2 regions of the Muricauda brasiliensis genome follow, and region 1 is predicted to be linked to the other one. Evidence: riboswitches for the same ligand, from Rfam matches in the RefSeq annotation. Region 1 holds a riboswitch; the other holds the start of a gene.
The links. Region 1 has a riboswitch for cobalamin ahead of DCK90_RS02785 (TonB-dependent receptor plug domain-containing protein). Riboswitches for the same ligand answer to the same signal wherever they lie in the genome.
Positions count from the first base shown of each region.

Region 1 (8,619 bases):
GATGAAGCCTATAATAATGTAGATAAGTTCTGCGCCCATTAAAAATTTTCTGAAGGATAAAGATAACGGATTCCGATTGATGCCGAAATGGAAAGTGTACTTACTTATTCACTTTAAAAGTTCCCGTTTCATGGTCAAATTGTACCATTTCCGAAGGAAATAACGTATCAAAGTGTTTTTGTTCAATAAGTTGACAAGGGTCTCCGAAGGGATGGTCCTTTCCGTCCAAAATCAATATTCGGTCACATAACTGAATGGCCAATTCAATTTCGTGGGAGGTGAACAGGATGGTCTTTTGTTTGTGGTGCGCCAGTTCTTGAAGCATTTTTAAAATCTGCACTTTGTGGTACAAATCCAAATGCGTGGTGGGTTCATCCAACAGAATCAATGAAGTGTCCTGTGCCATTGCTCGTGCCACCAAAACCCGTTGTAGCTGTCCATCACTAAGTTCGTGGCATTTGTTGTTTCGGAGTTCGTTCAGTAAAAAGGCATCCAAGCTCGCCTGAATTTGTTGTTTGTCCTTTCTGTTTATAGTACCCAACCAATTGGTATAAGGCTGACGTCCCAACGCAATCAATTCTTGTACCGTGAGATTTTTGGAAGCAGGGGGTTCTGTCAAAACCACACTGAGTTCTTTGGATAAGGTTGCCGAGGTATATTTTTCCAGTGGTTTGTCATTTAAGATTATATCTCCTGAAAGTTTGGTTTGGAATCCGCCCAATGTCCGGAGCAAGGTTGATTTCCCGATACCGTTAACACCAACAACACCGCAGAGCATTCCAGCCTCCAAATCAAAATTGATGTTTTTTGCAACAGTTTTAGTACCGTAACCAATGGATACATCGCTAATGGACAATATATTTTTCCCTGTTTTTGCCATTAGAACATCATTTTACGTTTACGGACCAAAAGCCATATCACCACAGGAGCCCCAACCAAGGATGTGATTGCGTTTATGGGCAAAACACTGGCAGAGTTGGGCAGTTGCGCCAAAGTATCGCACAGCAGCATTAAAATGGCGCCGTAGAGCATTACAGCGGGAATCAATACTTTATGTTCCATGGTATCAAAAATCTGTCTGGTCAAATGGGGTACGGCCAAGCCTACAAAAGCAATGGGTCCAGCAAATGCCGTGATTCCGCCAGCCAATAACCCTGTTGCGATGATAATGGTCATTCTGGATTTTTTCAAGGATACCCCTAGGCTTTGGGCATAATTCTCGCCCAAAAGAAAAGCGTTCAACGATTTTATGGAGACAATACTTAACAAAATACCCACAGTTACGATGCTTCCCAACAAAAGCAGTTGGTTTACGGATAGATTGCCGACGCTTCCGAAGGACCAAAAATTGAACCGTTGTAAATCCTCAGCACTGGAAAAATAGGCAAGAACGCTCACGATTGCTGAGGTTATACTACCGAACATCAACCCAATAATAAGCAGGGCCATGGTGTCCTTAACCCGTTGGGCCACAATCATAACTGTCAAGAGCACCAAAAAACTACCTATGCTTGCAGCCATCGAAAGGGTGATGTCTCCCAAAAATGATAAGGAAGTGTACCCTGCAAAAATAGAGGTGCCCATCAAAAGAATAGCGGCACCTAAACTTGCCCCCGAACTGATTCCCAATACAAACGGACCTGCCAAGGGATTCCGGAACAGGGTTTGCATTAAAAGTCCGCTCAGCGAAAGTCCGGCTCCGACCAAAATGGAGGTAAACGCTTTTGGTACCCGATAATCCCATATGATGTATTCCCAAGAAGCAATTTCCGGAGTTTCTCCCAACAAGGTGGACATTGTATCTGGAAAAGGTATGGTGACCGACCCCGAACTTATGTTCAAAAGCAACGAACATAGCAAGGCCAGCAACATCAGTATAAAAGAGAACCGATATGTTCTGGAACCTTGCATTTACGGTAACGGTTTAATGAATTGCAGTTCGTGTTTGGGCAATACTTCCGGATGTAATATTTTGATAAGGTCTCTTAACACCAAATCGGGGCGGTGAGGAGCCAACTCGTAAAAAATGAGTCCTCCAGTTTCGCCTTTGTCAATGGCATTGGAGTAGACGCTTTTGTTTTTATAGGCATCGAACTCTTGGTGATGTGGATTGGCCTCGGCCAATTCGGTGTAAGTGGTCACTGCAGATGGATTGAACCAAAATTCAGCACCTTGCGCCTTCTCCAAAACCGATTCCAAACTGAGCCCTATGCTGCCCGTTTCAGTATTGTTGGCCCAGAGATAATCGGAATTGGCATCGTCTAAAAACTTGGCCATCCAACTTTTGCCACCAGCTACGTACCAAACATCTTTGTATAATCCGCCAGTTAAAACAGTTGGTTTGCTTTGTGCCTTTTGGGCGATTTCTTTGGCCTTTTGATATGATGATGCAACGGATGCAAAAATACTATCGCCCAAGGCTTCTTTTTCAAAGAAAGGCGCGAAGAACTTTATCCATTCCGCTTTTCCCAGGGGGGTGTGTTCCACCCAGTCACCGTTGTAGACTACTGGTGTTCCCGATTTCTTGATGATTTCGTAGGCATTATTCTCATTATTGATGCTAAACCCTACGATGAGTTCCGGCTTCAAGGCGAGCACTATTTCGGTATTGAGCATATCGTTCATGCCCAAATTTTGGATTTGCCCACTTTCTACCAGTTCTCGAGCCTCCGGGGAAGAAATGTAATCCGTATTGGGAAAACCGACCACAGTGTTCAGTTCGCCGAGCTGTAGCAACGGTTGAATATGTGTAGTGGAGGTGAGCACCACTTTTTCTATCGGTGTTCCGATAATGGCATCATAGGCATCCCTTGGAAAGGACATTGTCGCCAATTTTTCCTTTGGTACCAGTGCATATTTGAAACTGTCCGAACCTGGCCAAGCATTGGAGACTTCAATAATGGTGATATCACCTTCATGTTGTACGGTAAAACCGGTTGCATGTGCAATACTTGAGGCTTGTTCTTGGTTTTGAACCGGTTGCTTTTTTTCTACTTGTTTGCACCCCATTAAAACAACCAGAAGAAGGCTCAGGAATAAAATTGACCGTTGTTTTTTTGCCATGAGTCAAAAGTAAGATTATTTAATTTTTGCGGAAAAAGATTAAACAGATTGATTAGTTTTGACCCCGAATTTTGGTTCGCACGGAGTTTTCGTGGGATTAAAAGGGAATCCGGTGCAATACCGGAGCTGTTCCCGCAACTGTAAATGTATGCCAAACTGGTTTTGGCACCTCGTAAAGAAAGAGGGTGTTGCTTTTCTACATGCCCACTGTTCAATTTGTTGAATGGGAAGGGCGAGCAACAATACAAAAGCCAGGAGACCTGCCATATTCAAACAATCAATGTTAAACTTTCGGGATAAAAGTTTACGTATGGGCATCATACTATTCTCCCGTTTATTCAATTAAACGAAATGAAAAAAAATCATTTATGGTTAATTACCGCTGTCTTGGCGGGGCAAGGAATTTTTGCGCAAAATGTACAGCAAGATTCACTTAGAATGCAGCAACTTGATGAGGTTGTGGTAAGCGATTCAAAATTTGAGTTGAAACGTGAAAACTCCGGTAAAACGGTCATCAAAATTACTGCAGAGGAAATGCAGCGCAACCAGGGCAGGACCGTTGCGGAAATCATCAATACCAAAAGCGGAATCGAGATTGCTGGGAGCCGTGGTAGGGACGGTGATGTTCTAGGGGTGTATGCCCGAGGTGGTCGTGGTCGTCAGGTTTTGATTATTATCGATGGTGTTCGTGTACAGGATCCATCTACATTTTCCGCAGAATATGACCTTCGATTGTTGTCACCAAACACTATCGAATCCATTGAAATTATTAAAGGAGCGGCAAGTACGCTTTATGGTACGAATGCGGTAACGGCTGTGATCAACATCACAACAAAAAAGAGCTCCGAAAAGAAGATTGCAGGTAATTTTGAAACGAGTGTAGGGACCAATCAAACTGCCGATGACCAGAATTATAATATCGGAAGCATTCAAAATTCCGCGAATGTGAACGGAACTTTGGGCAAGTTCAATTATGGGGTCGATTTTTCTAACCGATATAAAAGTGGGCTATCCGCGGCGGTGACCCCAGAAAATGAAGAGGATGTTTTTTCGCACTTCAGCACCAATGTGAAGCTGGGCTATCAGTTTGCCGAAAATTTTGGGGTGCAGGTGTACGGAAACCAGACCAAGTTTAGGAACGAGTATGATGCTACTATGGCAGAAGCTGATAATTTGGGCGAAAATGAGCAACAGCGAGTAGGGTTGTCATCGGAATTTGGCTATGGTAAAGGTTCCATTCACTTGAATACAGCCTATACGGATTATGAGTCTGTGGCCAATGACACCTTTGGTGAAAGTATCACCGAGGGAAGCAACTGGGTGTTGGATGTGTACAACAAATATGTTTTTGGAGAGCAGTTCCACACCATTTTAGGGTTGAACTATATTAAGGACGAGGCCATCTTTGCTGATGAAGTGGATTTTACTATTGTTGACCCTTATGCCAATGTGGTGTATGTTTTAGATTTTGGATTGAATTTGAACGCGGGTGCAAGACTGAACACTCACTCGGAATATGGAAATCATTTTGTGTACAACGTGAATCCATCTTATGTGTTTGATACGGAAAATGGGTATGTGAAGCTGATGGGTTCGTATGCTACATCGTACATCACACCTAATTTAACGCAGTTGTTTGGTGCTTTTGGTGGTAATCCAGAATTGGAGCCTGAAGAAAACTCGACCATTGAAGGGGGTATTGAATTTAAACTTGATAGTACTTTCCGAATCAGCACAGTTTATTTTGATAGAAATGAAACCAATGCCATTGGATACGATGCCAATTTTATGAGCATTAATGTGGCCGATGAAATTGATGCCAATGGGGTAGAGGTAGAAGCTACTTGGTTGCCCTTGAATAATTTTAGTGTCAACGCCAACTATACTTTTACAGAAAGAAAAGGTGACAATGCTATTCGTATTCCAAAGCACAAGGCCAATGTATCTTTATGGTACCAGTTTTGTGCAAGTACGGATGCCTCTCTAACCTATGCGTATACGGGCGAGCGTTTTGACACAGACTTTGCAACGTACTCGGACATTGCCTTGGAACCGTTTTCATTATTGAACTTTTCCGTTAGGCACGAACTGATACAGAATAAACTTAATGTATTCTTGAATGCGGATAACTTGTTGAACGAAGATTACAGGGAGTTGCTCGGATTCACGACCCGAGGACGAAACTTTAGGGTGGGTCTCAACCTAAACCTTTAAAAAAAAAAGCGGCCAATTGGCCGCTTTTTTAATTACTTGTTAAATTTCAATGGCTTGTCCAAATACATATTGTCTTTCACGGGAGTGTGCAACCTAGAAGAGGTAAAAGACTCAGCAGGCATTCTCACAGTAAAATCTATTTTCGCAGAACCACCAGAAATTTCTTGAAGGGCACGGGCTAAAAGCGGCTCGTTTACATTACCCAAAACACCAAGGTTGGTCAAATCTTCACCAAGGGTAATATCTGGAACTAGACCGCTCGTGTAATCATAGAATCCATCTGCATTCTCGTTCCGCCCAACAAGGGGTTGTATTCCCCAACTATTGTTTGGATTTATGTCACCTTCTCTACTGGAAGAATAAAGAAAAGGGAGGTCTTGGTCTGGATCATCGACCAATGTAATGGAAAATTCATTTTTTCCGCGAGTGGTTGTACCAATGTGGATAACATCTATATAAGGTTCAAGGCCGTTCATGACCAATTCGCTTGCCGAAGCAGAACCATTTGTTGCAATAACAAATACTCTATTCAGGTTTAATGAGTTTATAGGGCTGTTAGCAGGAGGGGGAGTGTTGCTTTCAAAATAGTCGGTGAGGGAAGCATCGCTAAATGCTGCTTGGACTTTTGAGTTCCAACGTTGCCTAATATAAACTTCTTGTGTTTTGGTACCATAGATCATACTGGCCAAAAGGCGAGAAGTGTTTACATTGCCACCAGGATTGTAACGCATGTCCAACACCAACTCTGTAGCACCATCCGTCTTAAATTTTGCAAAAGCATCATTCAAATCTTCATTAAAACTGCTTAAAAAGCGATTGTACATCAAATAAGCAACCTTAGTGCCGTTCACATCCAGAGTTTCCGCAATCAAGATAGGGTCTTCTATTTGGTTCTCTATTTTGGTAAGTTGAACTTCTTTATCATTGTTGGAAATAGTTTCGTTTTCAACTGTGGCCATGCCCAAGGTATATGTGCTGTTGTTGCCAAATAAGAGTTCGGTGTAGTTGCTATCTGTCAATTGAATGCCATCTACCCTAGTAAAAAAATCACCTCTTTGTATATCTTTGGTTGATGCATTTGAACCGGGCCAAACGTAAAGTACGTAACCAAAGACATCGTTGGTATTTCCAATATAAGACAATCTAAATTCCAGGCCATTACTTTGAGAAATACCAGAGAGGCTGTTTACAAGTTCTTTATAATCTTCGTTAGCAAAACTGAATCGGTCTATGGCAGCTTCTTCCCCAACTATTCTCTCATGATCATTACATATACTGTAGTAAAAATTCTCTGGGTCGGGATAAGATTCTAAAAATGCGGTGTATTCGGCATTGGTGGAGAACCTATCATCAGCAAGATCGGGAACATCGCCCTGCCAAAAATACCATAGGTTCATGGCCTGCCACATAAAGTTCTGAGCAGCAACATCTGCAGTTGGGTCCGGGTCGGGGGTTGGACCAGGTTTAATGCCGTTGTCATCATTGCTACAGGATGCCAGCAACAAGGACAATCCTAAAAACAGGAAATAATACTTTTTCATAGCTTAATTTTTATTGAATTTACTCAAATTTTGTTCCAAATTTATCAGAGGTGTAGGTTGGATTGAGTAAAATTACATGGTAAACCATGCAAATTTCCTTTGCAAAATAGGTTTATATAGGCAGATAGCAAATTTTTTGTAACAATTTTCGATATGTATCGTCTGGATAGTGTAGGTCGGTAGTAACGACACAAAAACAACTAAGACAACCAAATGAAACAAACAGAATTTTTAAATGTGGTTTTGCCCTTTCAGGACAAACTGTACAGGCTCGCAAAGCGACTGTTGGTTTCCAGGGAAGAAGCTGAAGACGCCACCCAAGAAATTTTGTTGAAGCTTTGGTCAAAGAACGAGTCCATGTCAAAGTACAAAAATGTAGAGGCCTTTGCCATGACGATGACCAAAAACTTTTGTTTGGACCGTTTAAAGTCCAAGCAAGCAGGAAACCTAAAATTGGTCCATAGCAATTATAGCGATGAAACCACCTCTTTACAAAAGCAATTGGAAGCAGAGGACAGCATAAGTTGGATGGAACGAATTATGAAGAAACTGCCAGAACAACAAAAAATGATATTGCAGCTACGGGATGTAGAGCAATATGAGTTCGAAGAGATATGCGAACTCTTGGATATGAAACCCACAGCGGTGCGCGTGGCACTGTCGAGGGCGAGAAAAACAGTAAGGGACGAATTAATAAAAAAACACAGCTATGGAATTGGGTAACATAGAAAAAATATTGGAAAAGTATTTCGAGGCCACTGCGACAGTGGAGGAAGAAAGAACACTTAGGGAGTATTTTGCACAAGACGAGGTCGCACCTCACTTGGAACAGTACAGGCCTATGTTCAGTTACTTTTCCATGGCGAAGGAAGAAAAGTACACCAAGCAGGTTCCATTAAAACCTAGAGTAAACTATTACAAGTGGCTATCCGTTGCGGCGGCAGTAGTTTTGACCTTCGGTATTTATTTTGGTAATCAGTACCAAGAAACAAAACGTTTGGAGGAACAAAAAGCAGCATACGCTTACCAAGAAACCAAAAAGGCTTTTGAACTCTTAGCGGAAAATTTTAACAAGGGCACAGAAAAGGTGGCCTATCTAAAAGAGTTCGAAGAAGCAAAAGAGAAAATTTACAACAACAATTAAAAAAACGAAACAAGATGAAGAAGTATATTTTAATCGCAGTAATGGCAGCTTTGCCTTTGACAGGGTTTTCACAATCCCTTTTTGACAAGTTTGAAGATTTGGATGAGGTCACATCCGTAGTGGTAAACAAAAGCATGTTTAATCTGCTTGCAAAAATCGATGTGGAGGTGGATGACCCCGAAGCACAGGACTTTATGGATATTGCAAGTAGCTTAAAAAGTTTGAAGGTGTTTACTACAGAGGACAAAAAAATCGGTAGTGATATGAAATCTTCCGTGGATAGCTATCTAAGGTCTTCTAAAATGGAAGAGTTGATGCGAGTGAAGGACAAAGATGCCAATGTGAAATTCTACATTAAAGAAGGACGTGATGCCGACCACGTGAGCGAACTGTTGATGTTCGTAACAGGCTTGGGCGATGTAGAGGCAAATGGTAGAAAGTTTGAAACGGTAATCCTATCACTTACAGGGGATATTGACCTGAACAAAATTGGCTCATTGACCAAAAAGATGAACTTGCCCGAAGAGCTTAACGAAGCTGGCAAGAAGAATTAAGCATACTACGGTTGACAATAGTAGGTAGGGAATTGTAACAAAACACAGAAACTCCCAACTTATTATTGTCAATCGATTTTTAGATTTCAGAATCAATCAAAAA
Region 1 is NZ_QBTW01000003.1:233,229-241,847, forward strand. It holds gene rmuC (DNA recombination protein RmuC) at 1-39, opposite strand, end outside; gene DCK90_RS02770 (ABC transporter ATP-binding protein) at 101-880, opposite strand; gene DCK90_RS02775 (FecCD family ABC transporter permease) at 880-1,911, opposite strand; gene DCK90_RS02780 (ABC transporter substrate-binding protein) at 1,912-3,063, opposite strand; cobalamin riboswitch at 3,119-3,345, shown strand; gene DCK90_RS02785 (TonB-dependent receptor plug domain-containing protein) at 3,415-5,277, shown strand; gene DCK90_RS02790 (S41 family peptidase) at 5,310-6,818, opposite strand; gene DCK90_RS02795 (RNA polymerase sigma factor) at 7,032-7,541, shown strand; gene DCK90_RS02800 (hypothetical protein) at 7,528-7,962, shown strand; gene DCK90_RS02805 (DUF4252 domain-containing protein) at 7,977-8,516, shown strand.

Region 2 (8,619 bases), 180 kb from region 1:
ATTCCAAACTGCCGAACCTGCCATCGTGCATATAGGGTGCGGTGAGCGACACATTTCTTAGACTGGGCACCTTGAATTTATAGTTATCGTTGGCACTCCCGCTCACTTCGGCACGTCCAATATCATTTATACTTGGATTTGGTGGAAGTCCATTATTCCTAAAACTTCCATCGGAAAAAAGGTCCGTAGTATGGCAGCTTGCACATTTTTCCTGAAAAACATGCATCCCTTGGAGTTCTTGCTTGGTTAAGGCCACACCGTCTTCTTTTCGCACATATTTGTCATATTTTGAATTATAGGAAACCATCATCACCATAAATTGGGCAATCGCCTTCAAAAAATTTTCGTGGTTGACTCCCCCTTCTTCAAAGGCAGCCTCGAATTCTTTTTGGTACTGACTATCGGCCTTTAATTTTTCCAACACACTCGTCATGGTCTCACCCATTTCAACTTCGTTTGTTATAGGAATTATGGGGAATAGGTCCAAATGACTGGTTGCCCCGTCCCAAGCAAATTCTCGAAAAAAGGCCATATTGGCCAAAGAAGGGGTGTTACGGGTTCCTTGCTTATCGTCTATTCCATGGCTAAATTGATGACCGTGGTGTGTAAAGGAGAATCGTTGCTCATGACAAAAACCACATGAAATGAACCCATTGGCAGATAGTTTTCCATCGTAGAACAACTTTTTACCCAGTTCAAAACCATATTTGGTCGGTGGATTTTCTTCCACATTGTACACCATCGGTGGAAAATTGGTGGGCATGGTAACGGACAAACGTTCATTATCCTCTATTTTGATATATTCTCCATCATTATCATCACAGGCTCCCAACAATATCAGTAGGGTCGCCAAAAAAAGATACCTTGTTTTCATGTTTTTGATTTAAGGGCTGTCCGTAAAAGGACAGCCCAAAGTATCTTTTAATGTGAGCTTCCATCTCCATTGTGAACATGGTCCACACTGAACATATTCGCGGTATTTTCAGCAATCTTTGGTGATTTTTCCTCGCTCACCATGATCACAGCCTGTTCTGCCAGTGATATTTTGTTGTCCCCGTCCAAAATATCACCTGCATTGACCACTAGATGAATAATTGGGGTCATTTCATCGCTTACCAAAGCTTCGGTGCCCAAACTCAAGGTTGTCTCCTTATAGTTATCCAAGCTGGAGCCGTGGCTTCCCATATGAATTTGAAAATACGTGTTTTCTGGTACTGTTGAGGAGGTGAACGTACCTTCAAAATTTAGGAACTTATATCCTGCTTGCCAAGACCACATCATGTCAGTACTTTCGGCTTCGGTCAACAAATCACCTTGGCCTTCTGCCCCCAAAAGGTATTTTTCTTGATCCACTCCTATACCAAAGGTCATAGAGGTATACCTCCCGGCGGGAACATCCATCAAAACCACTTCGGTGTTACCAGTTTCTTCGCTTGTTATGAAATAGCCATCCTCTTTAGGGTAAGTAAACACATTACCCTGGGTATCGGTGAGCCTAAAATTGCTCACTATGTAATTAAGGCGGTTTATGGTCAAGCTCTCAGCTTGGGAGTTGGTGTACGAAGAACCCAAAATAAGGTCGTCTCCTGCAACACTATTGTCAAATTCAATTTTGACCATTCCCGATCCCGTTAGTTCGTCTCCGGGCGAATCGTCATCACTACAAGAGATTACAAAAACAGATAAGATCAGTAAGGTGGATAATTTATATAATGATTTCATTTTAAATTCAAATATTAAGGTTTTGGGAAATCCATTATGGTAGTTGGATTTCCTGCTAAAAATTAAATGCAAGGAACTGATGATGTGCAACATATGCATCACCAATTACCATTGCGCACAAGACCATGGTTCCCAATCGGGAAATAGCCTTAGAACCAATAAAATTTGAATTAACAGTTGGGAGGGTGAAAAACAGATTGAGCGAACTGCCGAGGGTCTCTTGGGCTGAATTCAGGCAACTCGTTCCTTTTTAAAATATGTTTAGCAAAATCACAGAAAAGAATATCCACAAAGCCAATGGGGTATTCTTCTAGATTGATAGATGGCAAGTTTTGCTTTTTCTCTTCCTGTTCCTCTTGTAACATTTTGGCCAAATAACACTTTCCGTTACAATTCAACATGGGCTTGTCCTTGTTCACACAAAGGTATTCCGCAATGTAATCTTGGTTCACCACATATTCGAACACGGGCATAACAGGCCGTAACATGGCCATTATATATAAAAGTGTGAATACTATGGGAAGACTGCGGTTCGTCAACGAAAACGATTATTTGGTATTGCAAAGATAAAACAGGATAGTTGCAATCTTAAGAAGATCATGCAAATTAATTTTCTTTTTTAAGCGGCCAACAATTCCTTTTCCAATGCAATAAAATGGGTCGGGGCTCCCTTGGAACCATAGATTGGAAAGATGTCAATTTGGCAACGATAGGCTTCCCCATTCTTTCTATAATTTATTATGGCCCCTTTATAGCGATGATGGGACAAAAGCTGCTCTTTAATCTGCCTTTTGATCATTTTTGATGTTTCGGCTCCTTGCAGAAAACTAGGTTTTTTTCCCAATGCATATTTTTTATGGTAGCCGGTCATTTCTGTAAAACCATCATTTACCCATACGATAGCCTGATTCAGGTCGGTAATCACCAAGGCATCATAATCCTCTGTCTTTATAATTTGTTGAATGTTGTGGTCAATATCGTTTCTCAAGAGTGATTTGATTTGCTTCAAATCAACTTCTTTTTTGAGTTGCAGCATCAACTTGTGATAGCTTTCCAAATAAAAATCGAAACTGAGCAGGGGTGAAATACGGATGTTACTGTCGTCTATCATGATTCATAGATTAAGGGGCCAATACGCATATCGGCCCCGATTAGTTTTAATTTTAATTTGATGGTTGGCCGACAGTTTCCCTCATCTGCTGCGCTGCAGAGACCATTATTTTAAGGGCACTGATGGTTTCCTCCCAACCTCTGGTTTTTAGCCCGCAATCGGGATTCACCCACAATTTGGATGCTGGAAGTACATGTTCTGCTTTTTGTAATAATTTGATGATCTCCTCCTTGGACGGAACCCTTGGGGAATGGATGTCGTACACTCCCGGACCAATATTGTTGGGATAATCAAACTCCGAAAAAGCATCCAATAGTTCCATTTGGGAACGGGAGCATTCTATGGTTATCACATCGGCATCCATATCCGCAATGCTCTGAATAATGTCGTTGAACTCGGAATAACACATGTGGGTATGAATCTGTGTGGAATCTTTCACACCGCTCGTGGACAATTTAAAGGCTCCTATCGCCCAGTTCAAATACTTTTCCCAGTCCTTTTTACGCAAGGGCAGACCTTCGCGAATTGCTGGTTCGTCTACTTGGATTATGCTGATGCCCTCCTTTTCCAAATCAAGTACTTCGTCCAAAATGGCCAATGCAATTTGTTCGCAGGTCACGGAGCGTGCCTGATCATCACGGACAAAGGACCATTGCAAAATGGTTACCGGCCCAGTGAGCATTCCCTTTACCGGCTTATCGGTCAATGATTGTGCAAACGATGTCCAGAAAACCGTCATGGGAACAGGCCTTGAAACATCTCCGTAAATAATAGGCGGCTTTACACAGCGTGAACCGTAACTCTGCACCCAACCGTTTTGGGTAAACGTAAAGCCTTCCAACTGCTCTCCAAAGTACTCTACCATATCGTTGCGTTCAAATTCTCCATGAACGGGAACATCTAAACCGATTTCTTCCTGTAAACGAATGGTCTCGGTTGTTTTTTCCATCAAAAAATTCACATAAGCTTGCTCTTGAAGCGCTCCTTTTTTAAACAAGGACCTATTCCTTCTCACTTCTTGGGTCTGCGGAAAGGAACCGATGGTTGTGGTAGGAAAAAGTGGTAATTGTAGATGCTCTTCCTGAAGAATCTTTCGTTGATCGAATGAGGACTCTCTATTGTAATCCTTGGCTTCCAACTGTTCCAGCCTTTGTTTTACCTTGGTTTTATGTATTAGTTTGGAATTCCGTCTCTTTTCCATGGAAGCGACATTGTCCAAAAATAGCTGTTGGGACTTGTAGTCAGGATTGTTCGCCAGTATTTTCAAACTTTGGAGCTCATCCAATTTCTGTTTGGCAAACGCCATCCAGTCCTTTACTTCAGTTGATAGAACCTCTTCATTTTGCTCCAGATTTAAATCATTGGGAACATGAAGTAACGAACAGGACGGTGAAATAATGATACGTTCTTCCCCTAATTCTTCTTTAGCTTTCTCAATAAGCCGCAAGGAGGATTCAAAATCATTTTTCCAAACATTACGTCCATCAATAACACCTAATGACAAGGTTGTATGTTCTTTGAGCTTTCCCGGTTCCAAAACTTTATCCAAATCATCCGCTCCGCGTTTTAAATCCAAATGCAGGGCGCAAACAGGTAGATTTAGGACTGTATCGAGGTTATCCCCATAATCGCCAAAATAACTGGCCAAAAGGATTTTTAGGTTTGGAAATGCTTCTGTAAGTCCATTATAGACTTTACCGATTGCTTCTTTTTCTTTTTCTGAAAGATCTGTAGAGAGTATGGGTTCATCAAATTGAATCCACGTTGCTCCGGCATCTGCCAGCATTTTCAAAATGGAATGATAGACCGGGATTAGTTTTGGTAAAAGATCAAGTCGATGAAAGCCTTTCTCCTTTTCCTTGCCCAACAATAAATAAGTCACTGGCCCCAAAAGCACAGGTTTTGTCTGAATGCCCAGGTTTTTGGCTTCCTGAAACTCTTCCACGACTTTTTGGGAAACCAATTCAAATTCTTGGTCTCTTGTAAATTCTGGAACAATGTAATGGTAGTTGGTATCGAACCATTTGGTCATTTCCATGGCGATGACATCCACTCCATTTTTTTGTAAGCCTCTGGCCATTGCAAAATAGAGGTCCAAAATGTTCTTGCTTGACTTTTTGGCGTTTTTGTAACGCTCTGGAATGGCCCCGACCATTAACGTGGTATCCAAAACTTGATCGTAGAAGGAAAAATCGTTGGATGGAATAAGGTCGATTCCCCTCTCTAGTTGCAGCTTCCAGTTTTCCGCACGTATACTTTTACCGACTTCTACAAGGTCTTCCATAGAGATTTTGTTCGACCAATACTTTTCGCAAGCTCTTTTCAGCTCACGATGGGCCCCAATTCTAGGGTAGCCCAAATTGCTTGTTTTCATTGCTAAAGCTTTTATAAAATTGAATAATTAGATAAAAGCTCCTTAGCTCAACTTCGCAATGCCTTGAACAAGAAGAACGCAGATGGAATTGGCCCAAGGTTCTGGGTAAATTTCAAACGTTCGACCTGCCCTTTACGCGAAGGCACCGTCAAAATCCTACAAAGTAGGAACAATATAGGCAGGTATCCTGGCTTGTCCGATCTTTGCCGCCTTCTCATCCACTAAATATGGTGGACAATGGCATAATTGGCAAAAACATGCTATCCCAAAAGTGGAATCGGACTTACAGTTGCGCGTCAGCTCGTGATTTACACACGATTCCCTTTTAATCCCGACAATGACCTGTCGAGAACCCCTATCGTTTTGATAAAGAAATTAAGTAAAGAACTTATTTAGGTGTAAATGTATGCAATATTATTTTCCTTTTGTCCCTGGGCACATCTTCTTTATATGGTCGACCTATTGTAATCATTGAATAATCATAATATTTGGATTTCTGTCCCATGCCTTTCCATAATCAAAATAACCATTTCGGCATCTACGTTGGAACCAACACTCGCTACACGGAGAATATTATCACAATCCTCTAAATCAAAATTAATCTCATAGCAAGGGAATTCCTCTTGGAGTTTATCCAAAAGGAATTCAGCTTGTTCAATGGATGATACAGAGGTGGAAAACACCTCCACTGTTTTTGAAGATTGCTCGATAAAACTACTGTGCATAGCGGTTTCTATAAATTTTTGAAAGATTACTAAAATTCAGGGTTGTAGTTGATCATCCAATGAACACCAAACTGATCTACAAAACTTCCGAAATAATCTCCCCAAAATTGATTGGCCATGGGCATTTCTATGTCACCATTTTGGGAAAGTCCATTGAACAAACGGTCTGCTTCTTCTTTACTGTTGGGATGCAACGATAGGTAAACGTTGTTACCATTGTTCAGGGAATGGCCCATGGAAGGTAAAATATCCGACGCCATTAAAGTGATATCCTTGGAAATGGGTAGCGAGATATGCATGATACGGTCCTTTTCCTCCTCTGGCATTTTATCGCTGTCCGGGGCATCGCTCATTTTCATGACTGCTGTAAAATCTCCACCAAATACTGACTTGTAAAAATTAAAGGCTTCTTCGGCATTTCCGTTAAAATTTAAATAAGGGCTTAGTTTCATTGTGTAAGGTTTTTAAATTAATGTGATATATGTATTTATAATGACTTTTCTGCGAGTTCCTTTACTTTCTCCAGCGCTTTTGGCCAAGTTTCCTCGAAAAAGTTCTTGTACTCTTCGATTGTCTCCATTTCTATCCGTAATAGAGTTCCTTCATCGACCGACTCTAGCGTATAATCTTCTGTTGCTCCTGCCCATTGATTGGCCTCCTTACTTTCAAAGTTTTCAATACCTCCCTCAACAACTCCCAAATGTTCTATGGTCATTCGTTCATTGGGTATGTTCCGTTTGATTCGACTTACCATGCCTCTCCCTTCGGGGCCGAGAAAAAGAACCTTGCTTCCTTCCTGCCAATCGGTTTCGGCGAAAGATCCTTCTGCAAAAACAGTTGTCCATTTTCGATAGGTGCTATCGTTCCAAAGTATTTGCCATACTTTTTTGGGTGTAGCCTTAATTGTTATTTTAAATTTCTGAAGTATCATTATTTAATTGAATTTTAATGGGTTAACCATTCAAATTACAAAACAAATTGAACAAATGCCCATCCAAATCGGCAAAAACTCCAACGTAATAACCATTTTCGTCATAAAACTTTTTGCTGTCCTTTCTAGGATCATATCTAATGCTCCCTCCTAACTTTTTTACGGTATCCAACCAATCGTGAATCTCTTCCTTCCCCTCTGCGGAAAGGGTAAACATAATTTCGTTGCCCTGGCTCAGATCGGCCATTTCTCCCTCGAGACTTGTCTTCAATTTTTCCTTCTCAAAAAAGTGAATCACAAAATCATCCTCGCCAAACAGAAAACTTACCAAATCATTTGTAGGCATTCCATTTTGCTTAATTCCCAATGCCAGATAAAATTCCTGTGTCCGTTCCACATTTTCTACGCCAAGGTTTGCCCAGATTTTTTTAGGTATCATGCTGTAATGTATTTAATGATTTGTTCCAGTTGATGGATATGGCGCTGTGTATGTACGGTATTGAAACCTATCCATTCCAGGCGGGTGAACGGACCGTATTCAGGGATTTCAAAATCCAAACATGTTTTTGAGAGGTCCATATCCTTGCAGTTTTGGTTCACCCATTCAATTTTCTTCTTCAAACTGGTCAGGAGGTCTTTCTTGTCAATTTGTCCATCGGTTGGTTCCACGGCTTTGGGTGAGTCCATTTTTATATCAAAGTTTAAAAACAGTTCGCGTATTTCTTTCATTTTTTGATCAGGGGCACGCTTGGTCTCCTCGGTAGTTCCCATCAAAATATTGGATACATTATAAGATTTATCCAAATGATCACCGATCTGTCCCGCTGTCCAGCTTCCATTTGCAGGTCTTGAATTGAGTTGCTCATTGGTCAATGAGGAAAGCAATCCTACAAGTTTTGATGTTGTTGTATCATATTCTTTTAAAACTACTCTGTCATCCATTTTATTAAGGTTTATAGGTTAGTAGTATATTGCCACATGCAAAAGGTTTGGTTTCAACCAAAGTGAGTGTATAACCTTTCTTGGTTTGGAACAATGGAGTTCCTTCACCAAGTGCTACTGGATTTACAATAAGTCTATACTCATCTATCAGGTTATGCTCCATAAACGATGAAGCCAAATCGGCTCCTGCAAATAGTACCATATTCTTTCCCTGTTTATTTTTTTCCTTTGTAATTTCTTCCACGAGATCATTCTTCAATATTCTTGCATTCATCTTAGCCTCTTGCAATGTAGTGGAGCAAACTATTTTAGGGGTTTGATTCATAATATCGGCAAATTCACCTTCTTGCCCGGGCCAATAATCAAGCATTAATTCATACGATTTTCTACCATAAATAAAAGTATCCACAGTTTTTAAAAACTCCATCATATAGGCCTGCATCTCATCGTTCCAAACGTGCCAATCAATATTGTTGTTCACACCTTCAATATAACCATCAAGGGACATTAACATTGATAATACAACTTGCCTCATCGCTTTATTTTTTATCTAATATTCAACAGGTTACCAAAGATACAGGTACCAATCCGTACTTTAGAGGTGCATTTACGTCAATATCACGGGTTGATTTCGACAAGATGTTGGTCTACCTTTGAGTCAACCACAATCCATTGATTTTTGTAATATGAAACATATTTCGATACTTGTCCCCGAAGGCGATTCCAGCCTGAGCAATTTAGAGGCCACCTTTAAAATGTTCAATATGACCAATGATGCCTTGAAAAAAGCTGGTAAAGCTCCATTGTTCTCTAC
Region 2 is NZ_QBTW01000003.1:53,893-62,511, reverse strand. It holds gene DCK90_RS02020 (cytochrome-c peroxidase) at 1-874, opposite strand, end outside; gene DCK90_RS02015 (MbnP family protein) at 922-1,722, opposite strand; gene DCK90_RS02010 (hypothetical protein) at 1,893-2,216, opposite strand; gene DCK90_RS02005 (PAS domain-containing protein) at 2,342-2,833, opposite strand; gene metE (5-methyltetrahydropteroyltriglutamate--homocysteine S-methyltransferase) at 2,886-5,207, opposite strand; cobalamin riboswitch at 5,368-5,579, opposite strand; gene DCK90_RS01995 (hypothetical protein) at 5,687-5,932, opposite strand; gene DCK90_RS01990 (VOC family protein) at 5,962-6,384, opposite strand; gene DCK90_RS01985 (SRPBCC family protein) at 6,420-6,863, opposite strand; gene DCK90_RS01980 (VOC family protein) at 6,886-7,302, opposite strand; gene DCK90_RS01975 (DinB family protein) at 7,299-7,805, opposite strand; gene DCK90_RS01970 (dihydrofolate reductase family protein) at 7,810-8,340, opposite strand; gene DCK90_RS01965 (GlxA family transcriptional regulator) at 8,492-8,619, shown strand, end outside.
Region 2: it holds a riboswitch for cobalamin, as region 1 does, so the genes downstream of both, metE (5-methyltetrahydropteroyltriglutamate--homocysteine S-methyltransferase) here and DCK90_RS02785 (TonB-dependent receptor plug domain-containing protein) in region 1, are expected to answer to the same signal.